DNA from 3 places in the Sporosarcina contaminans genome. Region 3 is predicted to be linked to each of the others. Evidence: predicted binding sites of a transcription regulator. Region 3 holds the regulator's gene; each other region holds the start of a gene.

Region 1 (7,616 bases), on a different contig from region 3:
TAGTATTCCTGTTCTTAATTCAATTAAAACATGGGAGTGCGGGAGCGGGCAAGAATGAAGATATACAAAAAAGCTTCCCCTGTAAGAGGAAGCTTGCAGCTTGTTGACAAACGCTCGCATACTGCGTTGCTCGTCTCGCTCGTCCCCTCATGAACTTAAGTTCTATTCGGGTCTTCGCTCGACTTCGCGCGGGCCTGCACGATGCAGGTCATGCAGTCGTTGCGACAGGATGTCGCGCACTTAGACTGCCTTCCACGTGACAAGCGTTTTCAAGCCAAGCTGGGCAAACACCTATCTCATGACTACAAACCTTAAAAGGACTGTAGACAAAGTAAAAAGATACTTTGTCTACAGTCTGAAAGCTTCCCCTGTAAGAGGAAGCTTGTAGATTCATTAATGGTGTAAAGCTGTTTTGAATGAAGTTCTTTTTAATAGCCCGGTAATAATCGGATACATGATGAAGAAAACGACTCCATTCATGGCGATTGCCGGCAGTACAACTGTTAAAAATAGCAATCCGAAAGGTACGTTTGCCCCCATTACATAAATGGCGACGGATAAGAAAATTGTACCTGACAAAAGCGTTCCTAAACATGCGATCATTGTTGACACGACCAAATGTTGAGATAGCTTTTTCATTGCCACGATCACCGCATAGACGATAAATGCCGTAATGAATTTATCGATAATATTGGGGATGAACCCACCAGGAAAGCTCGTAAAGATGCCAGAAATGATGCCGGTTGTAGCACCTAAAAGAAACACGCTTTTCACATCAGGAAACAGGAAAATGCCGATAAACATCATCGTCAGCATGAAGTCAGGCTTCATGCCTTCACCGTAACCAGGGATCACCAAATATAAAGCTGCACCGACCGCGACTAAAATAGCCATTAACGTCAAATTTTTCGTATTCAATTCTACTCTCTCCTCTTCTATTCTCTTCTCAATACCTGTATTTTCCTAACGTATCCTCGTGATCGTTAGCGAAAATATTTATATACTGTACCACCAATTGTCCGAAAAATCAAGGTAGTTCATTGAATCTTTTCCGAATGCCATTTGCAATTTCATGTAATCGTTCCTGCGTAAATTCTTCTACTTTTGCATTCCACTCGAATTGGAAGCCATCCGTTTCATCATAGCGTGGAATTAAATGCAAATGAAAATGGAACACAGCTTGTCCTGCAGGCGCACCATTATTTTGCAATAGATTCATCCCGGCAGGAGCAAATTCTTCCTTTAGTATGTTTGCGATTTTAGGGACGACCTGAAAGAGATTTGCCGCCTCTTCCGCAGTCATTTCATAAATGTTTTCACGATGTGCTTTCGGAATGATCAACACATGGCCTTTTGTGACAGGCATGACATCCATGAAGGCGACTACAGATTCATCCTCATAAATTTTTTCACTTGGCAATGAACCTTCCGCGATTTTGCAAAAGATGCAAGAAGTCATTTGAAATCATCCTTTCCAGTTCATTTCTTGTTGAATTTCGGGCATTTCTCATCATAGTGTAGCATAGTTTATATGAAGGCGTGAAAGGTGGACAAAGCATTTCCTATTATTTTTTGGTAAGATGTTTATCATAACATAGCAAAAATGCAACGGAACGAATGCCGGGAGTGGAGGATGGATATGGCAATCTTATCAGTGAAAGATGTAACTGGCGGCTATACTCGAAAGCCTGTTTTGCATGATTTAACATTTGACATCAATGAAGGGGAGTTAGTTGGCTTAATCGGCTTGAACGGTGCCGGGAAAAGTACAACGATTAAGCATATTATCGGGTTAATGAACCCCCATGCAGGAAAAATAGAAGTGAATGGCGTGACTTTTGACGAAGATGCAGAGCAATATCGAAAATCGTTTACGTATATTCCTGAAACACCGATTTTGTATGAAGAACTTACGTTAAAAGAGCATTTGGAATTGACAGCGATGGCTTACGGCTTGGAACGGGAAGTTTACGAGGCGAGGGCGGAATCATTGCTGAAAGAATTTATGATGGAGAAAAGGCTGAATTGGTTTCCTGCGCATTTTTCAAAAGGGATGCGCCAGAAGGTTATGATTATGTGTGCATTTTTAGTGGAGCCTTCGCTGTACATAATCGACGAACCATTTGTCGGCTTAGACCCGATTGGAATTCGTTCACTATTAGATCAAATTTCAGAGCGGAAAGCTGCAGGAGCTTCCATTTTAATGTCTACACACGTATTATCGACTGCTGAAAAGCATTGTGACAGGATCATTTTCTTGCATGAAGGGAAAGTGCGTGCGCAAGGGACAATGGATGATTTGCGAGCGGCCTTCGGCAAGCCGGGCGCTTCATTAGATGAAATTTACATTGCGATGACAGAGGTTCAAAATCATGAAAAATTTGCGTGAGTTATGGGGGAAACGGCTAGCCCATTATATGAATGAACTGCAAAAGTATATGAAATTCATCTTTACCGGGCATTTAGCAGTTGTCTTACTATTTGCGATCGGAGCTGCTGGATATGCCTATAGCGAATGGTTAAAAGACGTACCTGCCGGTTTCCCATCTGCGATCCTAACAGCAGTTGTCATCGGAGCGGCGCTTACATTTAGTGCACCTGTCACATTATTGCAGCCGCCCGATAGCGTGTTTTTCCTGCCGCTTGAAACGAAATTAGATCGTTATATGAATCGCGCTTTGCGTTACACATTCTTTTCTCAGTTGCCGCTTCCGTTAATTTTGTTCATCGTAGCGATGCCTTTGCTGTCAGCGACTGGCCTCGGTGAGAGCAATATGTATTTATTGTTAACAGGTATCATACTATTGCTTGTGAAATGGCTGTATGTGCACACTGAATTTTATTTTCGATATGCGAATGAAGGAAATGGTGTTTTATTCGATCGGATCGTTCGGTTCGTATTGGCAGCATCCTTGCTGTACGTTGTCATTGAAGGACATGTATTTTTCATCCCGGTAATCGGTCTTGTAATGGCTATATATGATGTAATTTTTAAAATGAAAAGTGCAAAGGTGCCTTTCCCATATCGTCATTTCATTTCACTGGAACAAAATCGCATGATGCGTTTTTACAGATTCGCGAATTATTTTACGGATGTACCGCATTTAATGGGCTCGGTTAGCAGAAGAAGCTATTTGAATTTCGTTTTACGTCCTGCTATTTTTGGAAAAACGAAACCACAGCAATTTTTACTTCGGAGAACGCTTTTGCGTACAGATGACACGTTTTGGCTATGGGTACGGCTTACGTTATTATCCATTGTAGGCATTATACTCATTCCGTTTCCGATCGTGATTACAATCTTTGTAGGAGCGCTCTCTTTTGCAACGGCGATCCAACTGCTTCATTCGCTGAAGGCAGATGATGATTTCAGAATGGATATGCTATTTCCAGAAGTAGATCAAACACGCTTTCAGGCGATTCGGAAAACAGTCAGCTCTGCGCAATGGGTACAGACAGCCGCGGTGCTGATTACAGCATTTTTCATATATGGATTCAGTTTGACGCCGTTTATTTTATCGATCGTCGTCATTGTTATATCGCAATTGACAATACGAAGGACAAATTTGCAAACCGAATACGATTGACATCCAAGATTTGAAATGAAATAGAATATTCTCAAAACCCTTGCAACATTCCTTGATCGTTATGTATAATGGAAAAAAGGCATCAGGGGTGAGGGAGATGGAAAAAAACTATTCATATGCCGAGTTCTTAAAAGCCGTTGGGAAGAACAGTTCTTCGTTGCATGCTGAAAAACTGTTAAATGAAATTTATATGGATCTATTCATTAGCCATATACATCGTGAACAAAACAGAAACCGTCTCTTGGAACTGATTGACGAATCTCTTGACCATAACGATAAAGAAGCTTTTCATCGCTTAACGGAAGAGCTGCGTTTATTAGATGAAAACTGATCAACTGAAATTGTTATGTAAGAGGAACTTCCAATTTGAAGAATAGGAATAGAGCTGCTAACAAGCCACCGATTGGCTGTTAGGAGCTCTTTTTGTATTCAAAATGGTTGAAGGGCAAGTTTTTCGGCAAATGTGTAAGTGAGAGAAAGACAAATTTTAAAACGTACGTTCGTTTATTTCTTTAGGAATATGATAGACTATGATAAAATGTAGAATAACTTCATACAGCACAGATCCCCCATTTCAAGAAGTGGCGGGATGACCGCAGGCGAAACTTGCTAATCAGCAAGGAACATTACTCTGATTCAAGTGAAGCCTTTGGATACAATGACGCCGATGTGTCATTGATTTTGAAACGGGGAGTGACATTTATGGTCGAAACATTTGATTTGCGTGCGCCGTATAAGCCATTGGGGGATCAACCATCAGCAATATCAAAATTGGTTGAAGGAGTACGCCGAAATGAAAAGCATCAAACATTGTTGGGGGCAACAGGTACAGGGAAAACGTTTACGATATCGAATGTTGTAACAGAAATAAACCGGCCGACGCTTGTTATGGCACATAATAAGACGTTGGCGGGACAATTATACAGTGAGTTCAAAGAGTTTTTTCCGAACAACGCAGTCGAATATTTTGTCAGTTTTTATGATTACTATCAACCCGAAGCATATGTGCCGCATACGGATACGTATATCGAGAAAGACGCGACGATCAATGATGAGATTGATAAGCTGCGGCACTCAGCGACGACAGCATTGTTCGAAAGAAATGATGTGTTAATCGTTGCATCAGTATCTTGCATATATGGGTTAGGTTCGCCGGAAGAATATCGGAAGCATGTAGTTTCGTTAAGAACGGGTATGGAAATCGGGCGCAACGAGTTGCTTCGAAAATTCGTTGACAATCAATATGCCCGAAACGATTTGAACTTTGTTCGGGGAACATTCCGAGTGCGTGGGGATGTGATAGAAATTTTCCCTGCTTCACAAGATGAACATTGCATCCGGATCGAATTTTTCGGTGATGAAATTGATCGCATTCGGGAAGTCGATGCGCTGACAGGAGAAATATTAGGCGAGCGCGACCATGTTGCCATCTTCCCGAACTCCCACTTCGTAACTGGCGAAGATAAAATGGTAAAGGCAATCGCGAATATTGAAACAGAGTTAGAGGAACGGTTAAAAGTGCTTCGAAGCGAGGACAAATTATTGGAAGCGCAACGTCTTGAGCAACGTACACGGTACGATCTTGAAATGATGCGCGAAATGGGATTTTGCTCGGGCATTGAAAACTATTCGAGGCATTTGACGTTAAGACCGCCTGGCGCAACGCCTTATACATTGTTGGATTATTTCCCAGACGATTTCCTAATGGTGATCGATGAAAGCCATGTTACGCTGCCGCAAGTGAGAGGAATGTACAACGGAGACCAAGCAAGGAAACAAGTTCTTGTAGACCATGGCTTCCGCTTGCCATCCGCCCTTGATAACAGGCCGCTAATGTTTGAGGAGTTCGAAAAATATATTCACAACGCCATCTATGTCTCGGCAACGCCAGGCCCTTATGAAATTGAACATACGACAGAGATGGTTGAACAAATTATCCGTCCAACGGGCTTGCTTGATCCAATCATTGAAGTGCGGCCGATCGAAGGACAGATTGATGATTTGATTGATGAGATCAATGAGCGTATAAAACGCAATGAACGGGTATTGATTACAACATTAACGAAAAAGATGTCGGAGGACTTGACCGATTACTTAAAAGAAATCGGTATAAAGGTGCAATATCTTCATTCAGAAGTGAAAACCCTTGAACGGATTGAGATTATTAGGGAACTTCGGTTAGGCACTTACGATGTGCTGATCGGAATTAACCTTTTGAGGGAAGGGCTTGATATTCCGGAAGTATCACTCGTCGCAATTTTAGATGCAGATAAAGAAGGATTCCTTCGATCCGAACGTTCTTTAATCCAAACGATCGGACGTGCAGCGCGAAACTCGGAAGGGAAAGTAATCATGTACGCTGACCGATATACCGATTCTATGACGAAGGCGATCGAAGAAACGAAACGCCGACGAGAAATTCAAGAAGCTTACAATAAAAAGCATGGCATTACTCCGACGACGATCAAAAAGGAAATTCGCGATGTGATCCGGGCAACACAAGTCGCAGAGGAAACGGTCACCTATATTGAAAAAGTGACAAAAGGAAAATCCTTGTCCAAGGAAGAGAAAGCGAAATTGCTCGCAACGCTCGATCAGGAGATGAAAGAAGCGGCAAAAGCACTCGATTTCGAAAGGGCGGCCGAATTACGCGATACGATACTAAGTTTGAAAGCTGAAGGGTGAAAACGATGAAAAATAAGGAAATCGTCATTCAAGGGGCAAGAGCCCATAATTTAAAAAATATAGATGTCACGATCCCTCGTGATCAGTTGGTCGTCATTACAGGTTTATCGGGATCCGGAAAATCTTCGCTTGCGTTCGATACAATTTACGCTGAAGGGCAAAGAAGATATGTGGAATCGCTCTCTGCCTATGCAAGGCAGTTTTTAGGACAAATGGACAAGCCGGATGTCGATGTGATCGAGGGCCTTTCACCTGCTATTTCGATTGATCAGAAGACGACGAGCCGCAACCCGCGTTCCACTGTCGGTACGGTTACGGAAATCTATGATTATTTGCGCCTTCTTTATGCGAGGGTCGGTAAACCAATTTGCCCGAAACATGGAATCGAAATTACATCACAAACGATTGAACAAATGGTCGATCGCATTTTACAGCTGCCGGAACGTTCACGGCTGCAAATTTTGGCTCCGGTCATTTCAGGCAGAAAAGGGACGCATGCCAAGCTTATTGAGGATATTAAAAAACAAGGATATGTCCGTATACGAGTCGATGGCGAAGTAATGGATTTAGACGACAACATCGAGTTGAATAAAAACAAAAAACATACGATCGAAATTGTCATTGACAGAATCGTATTGAAGGAAGGCGTCGAAACGAGACTGAGTGATTCCCTTGAGTCAGCGCTTCGATTATCAGAAGGCACCGTATTAGTGGACGTTATCGGAGAAGAGGAATTGTTATTCAGCGAACATCATGCATGTCCGTTATGCGGATTTTCCATCGGTGAATTGGAGCCGCGTATGTTTTCTTTCAATAGCCCGTTTGGAGCTTGTCCTGATTGCGATGGATTGGGAACGAAATTGGAAGTTGACCCTGAATTGGTCATTCCCGACCCTTCGTTATCACTGAAAGACGATGCCATCGCTCCTTGGATACCTACAAGCTCACAATATTACCCGGAATTGTTAAAAACAGTTGCCAAGCATTTTAAGATTCCGATGGATGTGCCAGTGAGCGAGCTATCGGACGATGATTTGAAGATATTATTGTACGGTTCGAAAGATGAAAAAATCCATTTTAAATATACGAATGAATTCGGAAATACGCGAGTGAATAATATATATTTTGAAGGTGTCTTGTCGAATGTGGAACGTCGGTTTAAAGAAACGACCTCCGATTACATCCGCGAGCAAATGGAGAAATATATGGCTCAGCGTCATTGCCCGACATGCCACGGCTATCGTTTGAAGGAAGAAGCACTTTCTGTCAAAGTTAATGATCGCCATATCGGCGAAGTGACGGCAATGTCGATTACTGAGGCGAATGAGTTTGTACACAATTTAT
Region 2 (7,616 bases), on a different contig from region 3:
GGGGCAGTGGAGTTGTATTGTAGGCACTTATCTATTGAGGTGAGTGCTTTTCGTTTGCCTTAAAATAATAAGGCTGTGATGATGTGAAGTACAGAAATGGGATGAACTTCAGAATAGTGGAACCAACATTCAAACGTTGGATGGAAGGAGTATAACAAAGTGATTTAGGAAGCAATAGCTTTATAGATGCCGCAGGAACATGGGGATAATAAACAATAATTATTTAGGCAAGCTTCAAACAATACCCATTTGAGTTGAAGTGCATTGTTTAACGCTTGCCTATGTAAATGGCTGTTTACTGTATCATGAAAAATTTATCAATAGCGAATACAACGTATTATGAATGCTCATTAGCTTGATGTCCTCCCACTAATCTTGATCTTTCCACAGTAGTACCGGCAGAGGTGAGAGAGCATGCGCGTACAAGAGAAGCAGAACCATGCTTTTCTCGAATTGCATCCATGACAAAACCTAGTTTTTTCTTACGGAAGCCATTAGGATCAAATAGTGACATTTGAAATGTGTCTGTATCTTTAGAAAGATTTGTTAGACGAACGCTTATATACCTGATTGGGTAGTTTTCAATAAAACGTTGATAAATTGTTAAAGCTATATTATACATCTTCAAGGTTTCATTGAACGGCTCCTGAACAGTCATTGAGCGATTGAACCCATCAACGGCTACATCACGGCTATAGTTTACAGTGATAGATACCGTTTTGCCTACAAACTTGTGTAATCGAACTTGTCGCATGGTTTCTTCGCAAAGTTCTAAAAGAATTGTCTTAGCTTCCACAATGGTATAGTCCCTTAAAAGCGTTTGACCGCGACCATATCCCTTTGTTTTGGAGAGTTTGCCCATATTAGAGCCAACAGAGTTGTAAGGAATGAATAATCCATTAAAGACGCTAGTATCTATACCCCAAGAATGTAAAAACCACTCACGACCTATGATGCCAAAACGTTTCTCCAATTTTCCGACAGGGTAATGAGCTATTTCATATAAGCTTTTAATTCCCAGTCTGGCCAGGTTTTCTTTTGTTCGATTCCCAATGCCCCACACATCAGCCAGATTCTCGATCGTCCATAGTTTATTCGGTACATCGGAATATCGAATTTCCGCTATACCAGAGGGTTCTTTCTTCGCATATATATCTAAGGCCACTTTAGCTAAAAAAGGATTGTCGCCCAGGCCCCAGGCCGAGGGAAGACCGAAGCTATTGAAAATGGCTTGTTTTATGTCAGTTATAGCTTCGTAAGGGGTGTATAAAGAGGAGCAACTAGTGAGGTCGATAAATTGTTCGTCAATTGAATAAACAAATATATCATCAATTGGCACATACTGATTAAGCAGTCGTGTAATATTCACCGACACATCGATATATAATTGCATATTTGGGGAAACTACATATTTACGAAATTCTTCAGGGATATCATACAGACGACTCCCTGTTTTGATACCCATTTCCTTAAACTTCTTGGTGGCAGCAAGGATGACAGAACCGTTACGTTGTGTATTACCGGCAACGGCTAAATAATCGGTTAAGGGATTTAAATTTCTTCTGACACACTCAATTGAAGCATAAAAACTCTTCATATCAACGATAGCAATGTCTCGAGCGGGAAATTGTGAGTAGTCCATATTAATTTCCTCCCAACTATTCCTTAGTGATTTTTATGATTTTGTGGAAAGCTATAAAGTGGTTTATGTTGTGAAAATCCCTTATACGATATTGTTTACCAATCATATCGATAAAACTGATATATCCTTTAAGTTTTATGAGCTCGCCATCTTCAAAAAATATAAAGTGAAGTGGAGTATTATATTCCATTGCATCTCGTACAAGGACATCAAGTTCAGATAATTGTTGTTCATCTAAAATGGGCTTTTGAACTTTATATACCTCTTGGTAAAAATCCTTTAACTTTTTTATATGCTCAGGCAATAGCATTGCACTTTGCCATTTTATAATCCCTCTATCACGAATAGGATGCATAAAAACCACCTTTCTTGTTCCTTTATGATATGCGAACTTCTGTTCTATAGTCAAGGAGTATTAAATATGTAAAGTATGGAAATCACCATCCTATTTTTTTGCAATGGCTTGGGAATTTTGGGGAGGAATCCGAAAAGAAATTTAGACCATGGCTGATCCAACACCACTTATAAAGCAGGAATCACCAGAGGGTTTTGAAAAAGTATTTATGAAAAAGAATTTAATAATCATAAGCCGTTAAATCAGAGGCATTTGTTAGGAATTTCGAATTCGTAACAGGTAGCCCTACAGTAAAAATCGTTTCGAAAGGCATATTTTAATAGATACAACTATCGGTTTTGCATATTATAATATATAATTTGGTTTGTTCATTATTATTTTATCCACTATAATACGTAAAACACTGATAATTATTTTACCTATGACAATGCAAAGGGTGGTTTTAAATGAATTTAGAAACTGATGATCCAAAACAAATTGTTTTACAAGTTGGGGCTGTACTAAAAAAACTACGTAAAGAAAAGCGTTTAAGTCTCGAAGATTTATCGGAATTATCGGGTGTAAGTAAGCTAACGTTAGGAAATATAGAACGCGGAGAAACAAATCCAACAGTAGCGATGTTATGGTAAATCTCAAAAAGCTTATCCATACCACTCATGGCATTCTTCTCAACTGAAAGTAATGTGAATCTGTCGCGGGCCGGTGAAGGGTTAAGAATTGTTGGAGACGAAAATAACTGGGCAATTGAGCCGATTTTTCAAAATACAAATAATGATACGGAAATGTACCGTGCTTATTTACAGCCTAATAGCACCTACCATCCGGAAAAGCATCATCATAATACAACTGAAATTGCAACTGTCATGTCTGGCACAATTACCATTAATGTTAATGGTGAGGCATATATTTTGAGTCAATATGATACAATCAGCTTCTCTACCGACGGTACGCATTCATATGCCAATCATACCAACGATGTTGTTGTTCTTCATATCATATTGAAATACGGAATCTAATGTTTTTCCCATAGCTTATCCTGATACAAAGAATGCCCCAATTGAGGATAGACAAACCCCATAAAGCATACCGAATCCAAAGCTGTGAACCAAATCCAATGTTTTTTCCAAGTTGCCGGTTAGGGCATACTTTTTGATGATAAATTTTTCTAAGGTGTCGGCTTCATATGATTCAACTAAATCAACATATTGCTGCAGTCGGTCAATTTCTTCTCTAGCTCTATCAACTGTCATATATCTCATATTTAACACCCCCTCGTTATTATATTGAGCCCTTGTAACTACCTATTTAATTATACTGAATCAACAAAAAACTACAAATACTTCTTGAGTCTATTCCTATATAACAAAACTTTAGCTACAAATATTGGAGGAGCGGTTTTTCTATAAAAAAAGAACGAAGAGTGAATGTGTTTTTTGGGTTTATCTTTCATGATAATAATTATTGAAAAATTACTTTTATTTAAGGAATTATCCCAACTTAGAATGCTAATGCATCAAGTTTTCAAGATATTGTTTAGTTAAAACACTTGGTAACTGGACTATTTACCCAATGAATTTTCTCAATATGCCTTTTCGTGGAATATATTTACAATTCAAATTCCATGTCGTATGGTGTATATATTACAGAAAAGGAGTGATTAGAATGAGAAAAACATTTGTAACAATTCTTAGTCTATTAATGCTGCTAGTTATGTCGCCTTCCGTTTTGGCAAACGAAATTCAATCTCAAACCGTGAATACCAATGAGAATTTGAATGTTTTAATACCAGACGAAGATTTTGAAGCAATGAATGCTAAGTTAATCGAAACTATACAGCTAGAATGGGGTGGAATCAAAGGAAAAGCGGCTTTTGTTAAGACCACAAATACAGGTATAAGCATATATTCAAACAGAGGTGGACTTAACAATGCTTTAAAGGACATAAACAGCATTAGCGGAGGAACAACTATTAGAACAACGAATAGTAAGGGAGAAGTAATATATTTAAAAACAACTCCCGCTGGTACCTTTAATATACATCGTAGTACTGACGACCTTTTAAGACCATGGACTTTAGAGTTTGGAAAAGACAAAATAAGGTACTATGATTAATAATAAAGTTGGGAGTTGAATTTCATAGATAAGAGGGTTTTACATGCATGGGATCTATGCCCAGGTACTATTGATGGTATGGATTTCTATGATATGAATTTACAAAAAGGATTGACATTAAGATTTTCTAATTTATCAGGAAAAATATATGAAGTTATTTATGATCAATATATAAATGGTTCATATATATGGTCTATGCGTTTGGTCGCAGAACGAGATAGACAAGACTTACTAGATCTTGTAAGGGAGGCACAAAATAAACACCAGACAGACAATTATACTAGTTTTTACAAAATGGAGAGTTCTGATTTCCTTGAATGGTATGATGGCATAGCGATGCTGGGAAGCGAACATGTCCCCAATGTTGAACATCACGTCTATATAACATCTGAATATGTGATTGAAGTATTAAGTGAGTATGAACCGAAAGTGAATATCATTGGGTAATCGGATTGAACGCTGCGGAACCCTTTATCTTTAATGGTTATCGCCTGCTGGCAAAAGGCTATGGAATGAAAAAATTCCATAGCCTTTTATAATTTGCAATTTTATTCTCGGTTATCGACAGTTACGCTATCTTAACGCTCTTCCGTTATAAATGTCGGTAGAATTGTCCGTGTGTTCGATGTCCCTAAGATCGGCTATAGGTTATATATTTTCCATGAGTTCTAAAATACTTTTTCTTTCAGTAGTGTTCTCTGGAGCACAACAACTGCCCAATCGAGTTCAAAAATCCGAAAAACGCTCTTTAGAATACAAATAATATACAACTACTTGACAACAGAATTGATGAAAGCTTTGTCGATCTGGGCGGTACTGAGCAATTATGGGGACCTGCCGAGGAAACGGCAAGAAGAATGCAGGAAGAGCTTTTTAAACAGTTTCAGTTGAGATCGGCATGCGGCATGGGGCCGAATATGCTAATGGCGAAGTTGGCGCTTGATCTTGAAGCGAAAAAAAGCGGCTTTGCTCGGTGGACATATGAAGATGTGCCGAAAAAATTGTGGCCAGTTGCCCCGTTAAGCCGTATGTGGGGAATCGGCAGCAAAGTGGAACGCAGGCTTAATAATATGGGCATTTTTTCAGTCGGTGACTTAGCTTCATGCGTCACTTGAGCAGTTAGAGAAAAAATTTGGCATTATGGGCAATCAATTATATTACCATGCGCATGGCATTGATTTGTCTGATGTCGGCATCCCTCCGATTGTCGAAGGGCAAGTAAGCTATGGTAAAGGACAAATTCTTTATAGAGATTACACCAAACCGGAAGATGTTTTCGCTGTCCTGCTTGAAATGTGTGAAGACGTTGCCATGAGAGCAAGAGAGGCAGGCAAAGCAGGAAGGACGGTCCATTTGTCCATCGGCTATTCGAAGCATTCGTTGGGAGGAGGCTTTGGACGTTCACGCTCCCTGCATGCAGCAACAAATGACACGATGGTTATTTTTCGATTATGCAAGGAGCTGTTCAATGAATTCCATGACGGACGTCCGGTGCGGCGTATTGCGATTAGCTTATCCAATTTGGAAAATGAATATGCTATGCAGCTCAGCCTATTTGAAGAAGACAAATGGAGAAAGCGCCAATTGGGAGAGGCGATGGATGGCTTACGCAGAAAATACGGCACTGCCGCTGTTTTGCGAGCAGTATCCTATACGGATGCAGGAACTGCCGTCCATCGTTCTAAATTGATTGGCGGGCATTATAAATAATTTGTTCTCATGAATGAAGAGCTTATTTCCGTTCGCACAATTCGCTTTTTAATTCGGCGATTTCAGCCTCCACCTCTTCTACCTTTTTCATAAGCATTGAAGAATCAATCGTGCTCCGGACGATGAAGCGGAGGATGAAAGCGCCGATGATAAGCGCGAATAGGATGGTTAGGATGAAGACGGTTGTGTCGATCGGCATATAAACACCTCGTTTTCTATATCATTCTACAAATTAAAATTAGAAAGGAAGTCGATCATATGATTCGCGATCGCGGGCGGATAAAATGGACGGCGATGATGCTGCCAGAACATGTGCAGCAACTGCGGCAGCTGCAGCAGGAGCAGGAAAATGAAGTGAATAAGGCAGAGCCGGATGAGCAGCAGTTAGAAGAATGGAATTATGAAATAGCTACAGCGATAGAGCGGCATTTGTCGGTGATTGTACATTACTGGATAGGAAACGATACGGTGGAGGCAAAGGGATTTATTCGAAAAATCGATCAAGTGGAGAATATTCTTTTTATCAGTGAAACGGAAGGTGAAGTTCATCGCATCCCATTTACTGAATTGAAAAGTATTTCAGTTTCCGAATGATTTAAGAATCGTACCTTTTCTATTGTTCAGACTTTTGGTAGACTATTCAAGGACAGAGAAAAAGATAGGGGGGAAGTTATGTGAAAGTTTTACTACAGCTCGGCTGGTTTTTCAAACAAAGGAAGAAACAATATGGACTAGGCATTGCAGCGCTTGTATTCGTTTCCTTATTGCAATTGCTTCCTCCGAAAATTATTGGGCTAATTGTCGACCATATTACTGATGGAACGCTTACAGCCGCGACACTTACGAAATGGTTAGCCATTTTGATAGCCGCGGGTATTTTGATGTATGTGTCCCGTTACTATTGGCGTGTCATGATTTTTGGGTCGGCAGTCCTCTTATCAAGGACGATGCGTGAAAAGCTATTCAATCATTTCACGAGGATGTCACCGTCATTTTATCAAAAAAGACGTGTCGGCGATTTGATGGCACATGCTACAAATGACATCAACGCTGTGCAACAAACGGCAGGAATGGGGATTTTGACACTTGTTGACTCCATTTCAACTGGCGGCTTTGTCATTTTGACGATGGCGCTCACAATTAATTGGAAGCTAACGCTCATTGCACTCATTCCATTCCCGTTTATGATTTTCTTGACAAGTTATTATGGAAGATTGCTACGCCGACGTTTCCGCTTTGCACAAGAGGCATTCTCTAATTTGAACGACAAGACACAAGAAAGTATTTCAGGCATTAAAGTGATTAAAACATTTGGACAGCAAAAAGAAGATATTGACGATTTTACGGATCTTTCAACGGATGTCGTAGCAAAAAATATGCGGGTCGCAAAAGTGGATGCTTTATTTGATCCGACAATATCCGGAATTTTCGCAATTTCCTATATTTTATCATTCTATTTTGGAACAAAGTTTATTATCGCTGAACAGATGACGATTGGGGATATGGTAGCATTTAGTACATATTTAGGATTGCTCACTTGGCCAATGTTAGCTTTCGGATTCCTGTTCAATATCGTAGAGCGCGGAAATGCTTCTTATAGCCGTATTACGGAATTGTTATCGATCGATCCGGAAATACAAGACGTTCCGGGAGCAATTGCCGGGCGCCCGGAAGGCGATTTATATTTTGATGTTGAGGAGTTCTATTTCCCTGATGACGAAACGCCAGCATTGCGCAATGTACATTTCGAGCTGAAAAGAGGCGAAACCCTCGGCATTGTAGGGAAGACCGGTTCAG
Region 3 (7,616 bases):
TCATGGGCATCATCTTTCAATAAATCATATAATAGTCCCTCTCTACCGAGAATGAATGATTGGTACCGTTTTTTCACTTTGTAAATCCCATATGATCGCATGATCGTCACCTCCTTTTCTATTAGTCTACCCTAAATGTAATAAAAATATTGTCATATTACGAAAAAGATAGACACTTTTATTGTCGGAATGGTGGAAACATTGAAGTATCTTTTATTGATGAGCTCATAAAAGACAATAGAACCGCATATGCCCAAAAACTACCGCAAAAAAACAAATTTATAAGCATAAGCAACTCCCTATAACTCATAAATTGAAAAAGATTTTTTCATGAACCAAAAAACCACTTTGGAAATTGTTTTTTTCCAAAGTGGCCTCACAATCATTTATTTAACATTGTTTTTACTTTATTCATTACATTGTCTACAGTAAAGCCATACTCGGCAATCACTTTCGCTCCAGGGGCACTTGCACCAAATTGGTCGATGCCCATTGCCTCTCCTTCATCACCGATATATTTATGCCATCCTAGCGTTGAACCCATTTCAATGGATAGACGTTTTTTCACCGCTTTCGGTAATACGGACTCTTTGTACTGGTCATCTTGTTTATCGAATAAGTCCCAAGATGGCATAGAGACGACTGCAACGTCTATTCCTTCCGATAGAAGTTGCTTTTGTGCATCAACGGCTAAATTCACTTCTGAACCTGTCGCGATTAAAATCGCCTCAGCAACTTCACCTTTAGCTGGAGAAACAGTATAGGCGCCTTTACGAACTCCCTCTTTAGCTAATTCGCCTGTTGTCGGCAAGACTTGTAAGTTTTGGCGTGAAAGCACCAATACAGTCGGCCTATCTTTCGATTGAACAGCAATTTCCCAAGCGGCAGATGTCTCATTGCCATCCGCTGGTCTTATGACTGTCAACATAGGCATTGCACGCAATGAAGATAAATGCTCAATTGGCTCGTGAGTCGGTCCATCTTCGCCAACAGCAATGCTATCATGCGTAAATACATACGTCACTGGAAGTTCCATCAAAGCAGATAGTCTGATTGCAGGTCGGACGTAATCGCTGAACACGAAGAACGTACCGCCGAAAACATTCAATCCACCGTGGAGTGCCATACCGTTCAACGCTGTCCCCATTGCAAATTCACGAACACCGAACCATATATTGCGGCCTTCAGGGTTACCTGGAAGGAAATCTCCAGCACCTTTAATTGTCGTTTTGTTTGAGCCCGCTAAGTCAGCACTTCCTCCAAAAAGCGATGGAACCGTTTTGGCGATCGCATTGATTGCATCTCCTGAAGCGGAGCGCGTAGCAATCGATGCACCAGCTTCATACGTCGGCAGATTTGACAAGTTTTCAGTAAGTTCGTTATTGATGGCTGCATTGAGCTGTGAAAATAGTTCAGGATGCGCTTCTGCGTATCGGTCAAATAGGTCATTCCATTCCTTCTCCGATTTGACACCTAACTCCTCAATCGATTTCTTGAACGTGCTGTATACGTCTTCCGGCACGTGGAAATCCTCTTCGAAAGTCCATTTGTAATATTCTTTCGTCAATTTCATTTCATCTTCGCCAAGCGGCATACCGTGAGCATCCGCTTTGCCGGATCTGTTCGGAGATCCATAGCCGATGACAGTTTTCACTTCGATAATCGTTGGGCCGCCTTCATTAGTTTTGGCTTCATCGATTGCTTTCGAAATTTGGCCAACATTATTTCCATCTTCTACGCGAATATAATTCCAGCCGTAAGACTCAAAACGTTTTTGAATATTTTCTGTGAAAGCCATATTCAAATCGCCATCAAGAGAAATATCATTGCTGTCATATAGGACGATCAACTTATTCAACTGTAGATGGCCAGCTAAAGAAATTGCTTCGGCTGCTACGCCTTCCATTAAATCGCCGTCTCCACAAAGCGCATAAGTGTAATGGTCGATCACAGGGAAATCCGGACGATTGTATGTTGCAGACAAATGTTTTTCTGCCATAGCCATTCCTACAGCCATGCCAATTCCTTGTCCTAATGGGCCAGTTGTTGCTTCAACGCCGACCGTATAGCCATACTCCGGATGTCCGGGTGTTTTAGAACCCCATTGTCTGAAGTTCTTGATTTCTTCCATTGGCAGGTCATAGCCGCTCAAGTGAAGCAAGCTGTATAGCAACATGGATCCATGTCCAGCAGAAAGAACAAATCTGTCCCGATTGAACCATTTCGGGTTGGATGGGTTATGGTGCATATGTTTTGTCCACAGCGTATACGCCATCGGAGCTGCACCCATCGGCAATCCAGGGTGACCTGAATTTGCTTTTTCAATTGCATCGATCGATAATGTTCGAATCGTATTAATCGCTAACTGTTCAATTTGTTCCGTCATTCTGAACATCCTTTCCCGTAACTTTCTCTAATAGTGAATAAATCGTATCCTATAATAGTGTAGTCAATATAGACAAGAATTACAATCCGCATCTCGGATATCATAAATGTCCCGCTCAATCAATTCAAATATTTTTTATTCTTTGCCTCTTTAACTTTTTGAGGTGTAACATCATTTCCTTGTGGGTCAAGCACTTTAACATTCTCAATTGTATTTCTCATAGAGGAACGGAATGATTCCAAATATTCTTTTCGTAATTTTGTTTGCTCTTTTGCTTCTTCGATTGACAATCCTATCGTTTTAGACTTTTTGGAAAGCTCATTGATACGGTTGATTTTATCTTGCGATAGCATAGTATTCCTCCAATTGTAATAAAACTTCATTTTTAGAACAAAAATTGCACAACAATTGCATTCAATTGTAGAATGCGAAGAGTTCTGTATATAACACATTGCTTACTTCCAAGAGCACTATCTGATGGAAAAACGCTTTTACACTGAAACTCTACTATAGAAGGTATACAAAAAGAGCAGGAAGTGCAACCATTCAGCCTTCCTGCTCCATTTCATATTCTTTATAACGTCTATGTACAGTCGCTTTACTTATATGATGACCTAAACCTTTTAAAACGCTTGTAATTTCTTCATATGTGAGCCCTTTTTTACGCAATGAAACAATTTCTTCGATTGGCACTTCTATTCTTTCTCTTCCATCCATATTACCTTTGTTTTTTAAATTGTTTTCAGGTCTATAGCCTTCGCGCACTGCCCGTTTCATTCCTCTTCTAATTTTCGCGTTATGCAGTTTACGCTGATATTCCTCAACGATCGCCAATATTTCCAACAGCATTGTATCCATTTCGTTTAAAGCAATATTGCCGCTATCATGATTGGTAATAATCGATATGTTCGTTTTCGATAGCAAATGCAAAATGGCCACTCTCGCGTTCCCTCTACCTAATCTTGTTTCATCTTGTATTAAAACTGCGTCAATATTTTCAGTTTTGATGTAATCGAGCAGATCAAGTAATCCTTCTCGCTCAATATCATAACCGCTATGCTTGTCAGAAAATGTTTTCAAATGATGATACCCTAACTTCTGAGCAAGCGCTATAAGCTCTTCTTCCTGCCTTCTTAACGAAGGTTCCTGCGTGTTTTTTTCTGTACTGACTCTACAGTAAATGACACAATTTTTCATCGTTCCTCACCCGCCAATACTATAGCATTGGCATCGTAATTTGCATAGACTGGCAGCTTGAGCGTTTCTCCTGATTTAATCGTTGTTGAACTTAAATCGTTCATGTCTATTACTTTTCGTATCCATTGACGAGGCTCTTCATGTTCGGAAAAATGTTCGGCAAGCCCCCATAACGTATCCCCTTCGGAAATTGTAATTTCTACGAAGTCATTCGGTTGTGAATGCTTCATAACCCAAAAGAGAGTAAATGTAGAGCAGAGCAACATCATGAACAATATGTATCCGTATTTTTGTATGAACTTCATAAAAACCCCTCCAAGAATGTCTGTTCGGAATATTTGTTCCCATTATAGAACAGGCATTCCTATAAGTCAACAGTTTTTCTCGAACCTCTGTTTGCAAACCACTCGAACACCTGTTATACTCTTTTTAAGGAATAATCACGAATGTGGTTAAGAAACCACAAACTTCCTAAGACAACTTTTAATCGAGGGGTGAGAAAGATGAAAAAAATATCGAAAAGACAACAAGATATATTGACATTCATAAAAGAAGAAGTAAGGCAAAAAGGGTATCCCCCGTCCGTCCGTGAAATAGGAGAAGCAGTAGGACTAGCTTCAAGCTCTACAGTCCATGGACATTTAGCTCGCTTGGAAAGTAAAGGGTATATTCGTAGAGACCCTACAAAACCAAGAGCAATAGAAGTGTTAGACCCTGAAGGTCATGATGCACTCAAAGCGGGAGTTCTGCACGTTCCGCTTGTAGGGAAAGTAACCGCCGGCCTTCCAATCACTGCAATTGAAAATATCGAAGAGTATTTCCCGCTACCAGAAACTTACGGAACTTCTGATGACCACCTTTTCATGCTTGAAATAATGGGAGAAAGTATGATTGATGCAGGTATTTTGAACGGAGATTACGTCATCGTCAAACAACAACATACTGCCAATAATGGGGAGATTGTCGTTGCAATGACTGAAGAGGATGAAGCGACAGTAAAGCGATTCTTTAAAGAAAAAAACTATTTTAGATTGCAACCTGAAAACGAATCTATGGAACCAATTATCGTAGACAACGTTTCCATCTTAGGAAAAGTTGTTGGCGTATACCGACATATTCATTAATGTCTAGCTGCTTTCAACTGAACTTATCCATACATCTAAAGGGAGTGACACACGATTTCGTGACACTCCCTTTTGTTTAGAATTTTTCAAGAAAAATATTCGAATCTTGTCTGAAAACCTTTTAAAGTTCTTATTTATCAATCAAAGCCTAAGAGAACATTCTAAAAAAAGAGTAAAGGAGAATTTAATGAGTAAAAATCGAAATGTTGTATTATTTATTGCTTCAAGTTTGGATGGATATATTGCTACTGAGGATGAGTCTCTAGAGTGGCTTTTTAATGTCGAAGGTGAAGGTGATAATGGAATTTCAGAATTTTACGACACTGTGGATACCATTTTAATGGGGAAAAGAACATATGATTGGATAATAAAGGAAAATCCAGGGGAGTTTCCATATAAGAACAAAGAATGCTACGTATTTTCAAGATCTATAATAGAAAATACGGAAGATGTAAAATTTGTAAATGGTAATATAAATCGTTTTGTCAACAAACTAAAAAGCCAAGAGGGAAAAAACATTTGGATTGTTGGTGGCGGAGAATTGTTGCTTTCCTTTATAGAGGAAATGTTAGTTGATGAAATGATTATAACAGTTGCCCCAACGATACTTGGCAAAGGAATTCCCCTATTCAGAGAAGGAAATCAACAATTAAATCTCTCTTTAAAAGGAATGCGGAGATTCAATCAATTTGCTGAACTCCGGTACAAAGTAATCAAATAAGGGCGCTTTAAAAAAAGAGAAACCTCGTAGTTGAGTGTTTCTCTTTTTAACGCGAGTTAAAGCTTTAATAATTAATAATATTATTTCACCATTTGAGATTTCAATAGTTGTTCCATAGAAGACATAACTGCCGCTTTTACGTGTTCATATGTCAAACCGCCTTGCACATATGCAGTATAAGGTGGTCGGATCGGTCCGTCTGCTGTCAATTCGATACTCGATCCTTGTATGAATGTTCCAGCAGCCATGATTACATCATCGGAATAGCCAGGCATATAGGATGGTTCAGGTGCATAATGCGCATTGATCGGAGAGTTTTCTTGAATCGTCTGGCAAAACGCTATCATCTGTTCAGCATTGCTGAAATTGACAGATTGAATCAAATCGGTGCGGAGATCTGCATAGTGCGGTGTCGTATTGAAGCCATAGCTTTCCAGTAAAGCAGCTGTAAATACTGCACCTTTCACCGACTGACTTACGACATGAGGAGCTAAGAAAAACCCTTGATACATTTCAAGAAGCGTATCCAATGAAGCCCCCGCTTCCGAACCAATTCCCGGAGATGTCAATCGATATGCACACTTCTGAATCAAATCCGAACGCCCTGCGATATAACCTCCCGTACGTACTAACCCGCCGCCAGGATTCTTAATAAGAGATCCGGCCATAATATCAGCACCTACTTCTATCGGCTCTTTTGTTTCCACAAATTCACCATAGCAATTGTCCACAAAAACGATTAGATCCTCATTGATCTCTTTAATGAACCTTACCATTTCCTCAATTTCTTCCACATGGAAAGAAGGTCGATCCGAGTACCCTTTCGATCGTTGAATGCCGATCATTTTAGTACGTTGATTCACATGTTTTGAAACTTCTTCAAAATTGACAGAACCATCCTCCTTCAAATCAATATGTTTATACGTAATGCCATAATCATGCAATGATCCTGTATCCTCACCGTTTCCTGTAACGATCGCTTCTAAAGTGTCGTATGGCTTACCTGTAATATATAGCAGCTCATCTCCTGGACGCAATAACCCAAAAAGACTTAACGAAATGGCATGCGTCCCTGAAATAATTTGGTTCCTAACTAAACATGCTTCCGCTCCGAACACGTCAGCATATACTTGTTCTAAGACATCCCTACCGCTATCATCATACCCATATCCTGTTGATCCTGTGAGATGAAAATCACTCACCTTATTTTTCCGGAAAGCGGATAATACCTTTCTCTGATTATAAAATGCAATCTCTTCGATACGCTTAAAATAGGGAGCAATTTTTTCTTCTACTTCCGAAGCCCGTAATGTCAGTTGCTCGCTATATTGAAATAGTTTCATCCGTAATTCCTCTTTCTTTTTATAGTCACCCTATTATCTTATCATAATAAATGGCGTTTGAAGCTCACAAAACAAAGAAGAGACTAACGTATTCGCCATTCATTTGCTACAATAATAGATGCTCTCAGAAAGGAGGCAGTTGTTTGGCTTGGGAAGTTTTTAGTTTCATCGGAACAGCAGCCTTTGCAATATCGGGCGCCCTCATAGCACTTGAAGAACAATATGATTTATTTGGCGTATATATTTTAGGGATGGTGACAGCGTTTGGCGGCGGTGCAATACGGAATGTCTTAATTGGCGCCCCCGTCTCTGTACTATGGGATCAAAATTTCCTATTTATTGTGGCGACCATTTCAATCCTTATCATTTTCTTTTTTTCGAAAATGCTATTAACTCATTGGAACAGATGGGGGACATATTTTGACGCTGTTGGGCTTGCAGCATTTGCAATTCAAGGTGCAATGTTAGCAGTCAAATATGAAAAATCATTGTTTGCTATTATGGTTGCAGCAGTATTGACAGGTGCTGGCGGCGGTGTCGTTAGAGATGTGTTAGCTGGTAGAAAACCGCTAATTTTCCAAAAGGATATTTATGCAGTATGGGCTGCAGTGGCCGGGCTTCTCGTCGGTCTCGGTTTACATAAGATAGATATCGCCTTATATATATTATTGATCGTAACAACAATGTTACGAATGCTTTCCTATCGTTTCCATTGGCGATTACCACAAGGGCCAAAATAATAAAGGCCGTATCAAGTCTCATAAAAGACTTGAATGCGGCCTTTCCTCATTACGCCTCGTCCTTCAACGTGACAGGTTTTGCTGGTACATACGTTGAAATCGCAT

What was found. The regulator LexA, encoded in region 3, represses DNA repair genes until DNA is damaged. The targets are predictions, from matches to a motif close to CGAACATATGTTCG.
Region 1: a site for LexA is predicted at 4,077-4,090, ahead of uvrB (excinuclease ABC subunit UvrB). Genes of this name have one in related genera too.
Region 2: a site for LexA is predicted at 2,030-2,043, ahead of ACFQ38_RS04265 (YolD-like family protein). Genes of this name have one in related genera too.

Annotation. Positions count from the first base shown of each region.
Region 1 is NZ_JBHTLT010000129.1:14,705-22,320, forward strand. It holds gene ACFQ38_RS16790 (tryptophan transporter) at 394-918, opposite strand; gene ACFQ38_RS16795 (HIT family protein) at 1,028-1,459, opposite strand; gene ACFQ38_RS16800 (ABC transporter ATP-binding protein) at 1,640-2,389, shown strand; gene ACFQ38_RS16805 (ABC transporter permease) at 2,373-3,587, shown strand; gene ACFQ38_RS16810 (IDEAL domain-containing protein) at 3,685-3,918, shown strand; gene uvrB (excinuclease ABC subunit UvrB) at 4,290-6,272, shown strand; gene uvrA (excinuclease ABC subunit UvrA) at 6,278-7,616, shown strand, end outside.
Region 2 is NZ_JBHTLT010000020.1:37,986-45,601, reverse strand. It holds gene ACFQ38_RS04270 (Y-family DNA polymerase) at 338-1,642, opposite strand; gene ACFQ38_RS04265 (YolD-like family protein) at 1,659-1,997, opposite strand; gene ACFQ38_RS04260 (helix-turn-helix domain-containing protein) at 2,444-2,626, shown strand; gene ACFQ38_RS04255 (cupin domain-containing protein) at 2,681-3,013, shown strand; gene ACFQ38_RS04250 (hypothetical protein) at 3,029-3,256, opposite strand; gene ACFQ38_RS04245 (hypothetical protein) at 3,660-4,109, shown strand; gene ACFQ38_RS04240 (hypothetical protein) at 4,203-4,556, shown strand; partial or broken gene ACFQ38_RS04235 (DinB/UmuC family translesion DNA polymerase) at 4,895-5,819, shown strand; gene ACFQ38_RS04230 (hypothetical protein) at 5,842-6,018, opposite strand; gene ACFQ38_RS04225 (YolD-like family protein) at 6,078-6,413, shown strand; gene ACFQ38_RS04220 (ABC transporter ATP-binding protein) at 6,494-7,616, shown strand, end outside.
Region 3 is NZ_JBHTLT010000016.1:210,344-217,959, reverse strand. It holds gene sirA (sporulation inhibitor of replication protein SirA) at 1-101, opposite strand, end outside; gene tkt (transketolase) at 383-2,386, opposite strand; gene ACFQ38_RS03695 (DUF896 domain-containing protein) at 2,506-2,739, opposite strand; gene ACFQ38_RS03690 (YneB family resolvase-like protein) at 2,933-3,583, opposite strand; gene yneA (cell division suppressor protein YneA) at 3,580-3,888, opposite strand; gene lexA (transcriptional repressor LexA) at 4,087-4,707, shown strand; gene ACFQ38_RS03675 (dihydrofolate reductase family protein) at 4,895-5,428, shown strand; gene ACFQ38_RS03670 (methionine gamma-lyase family protein) at 5,509-6,771, opposite strand; gene ACFQ38_RS03665 (trimeric intracellular cation channel family protein) at 6,915-7,511, shown strand; gene hfq (RNA chaperone Hfq) at 7,561-7,616, opposite strand, start outside.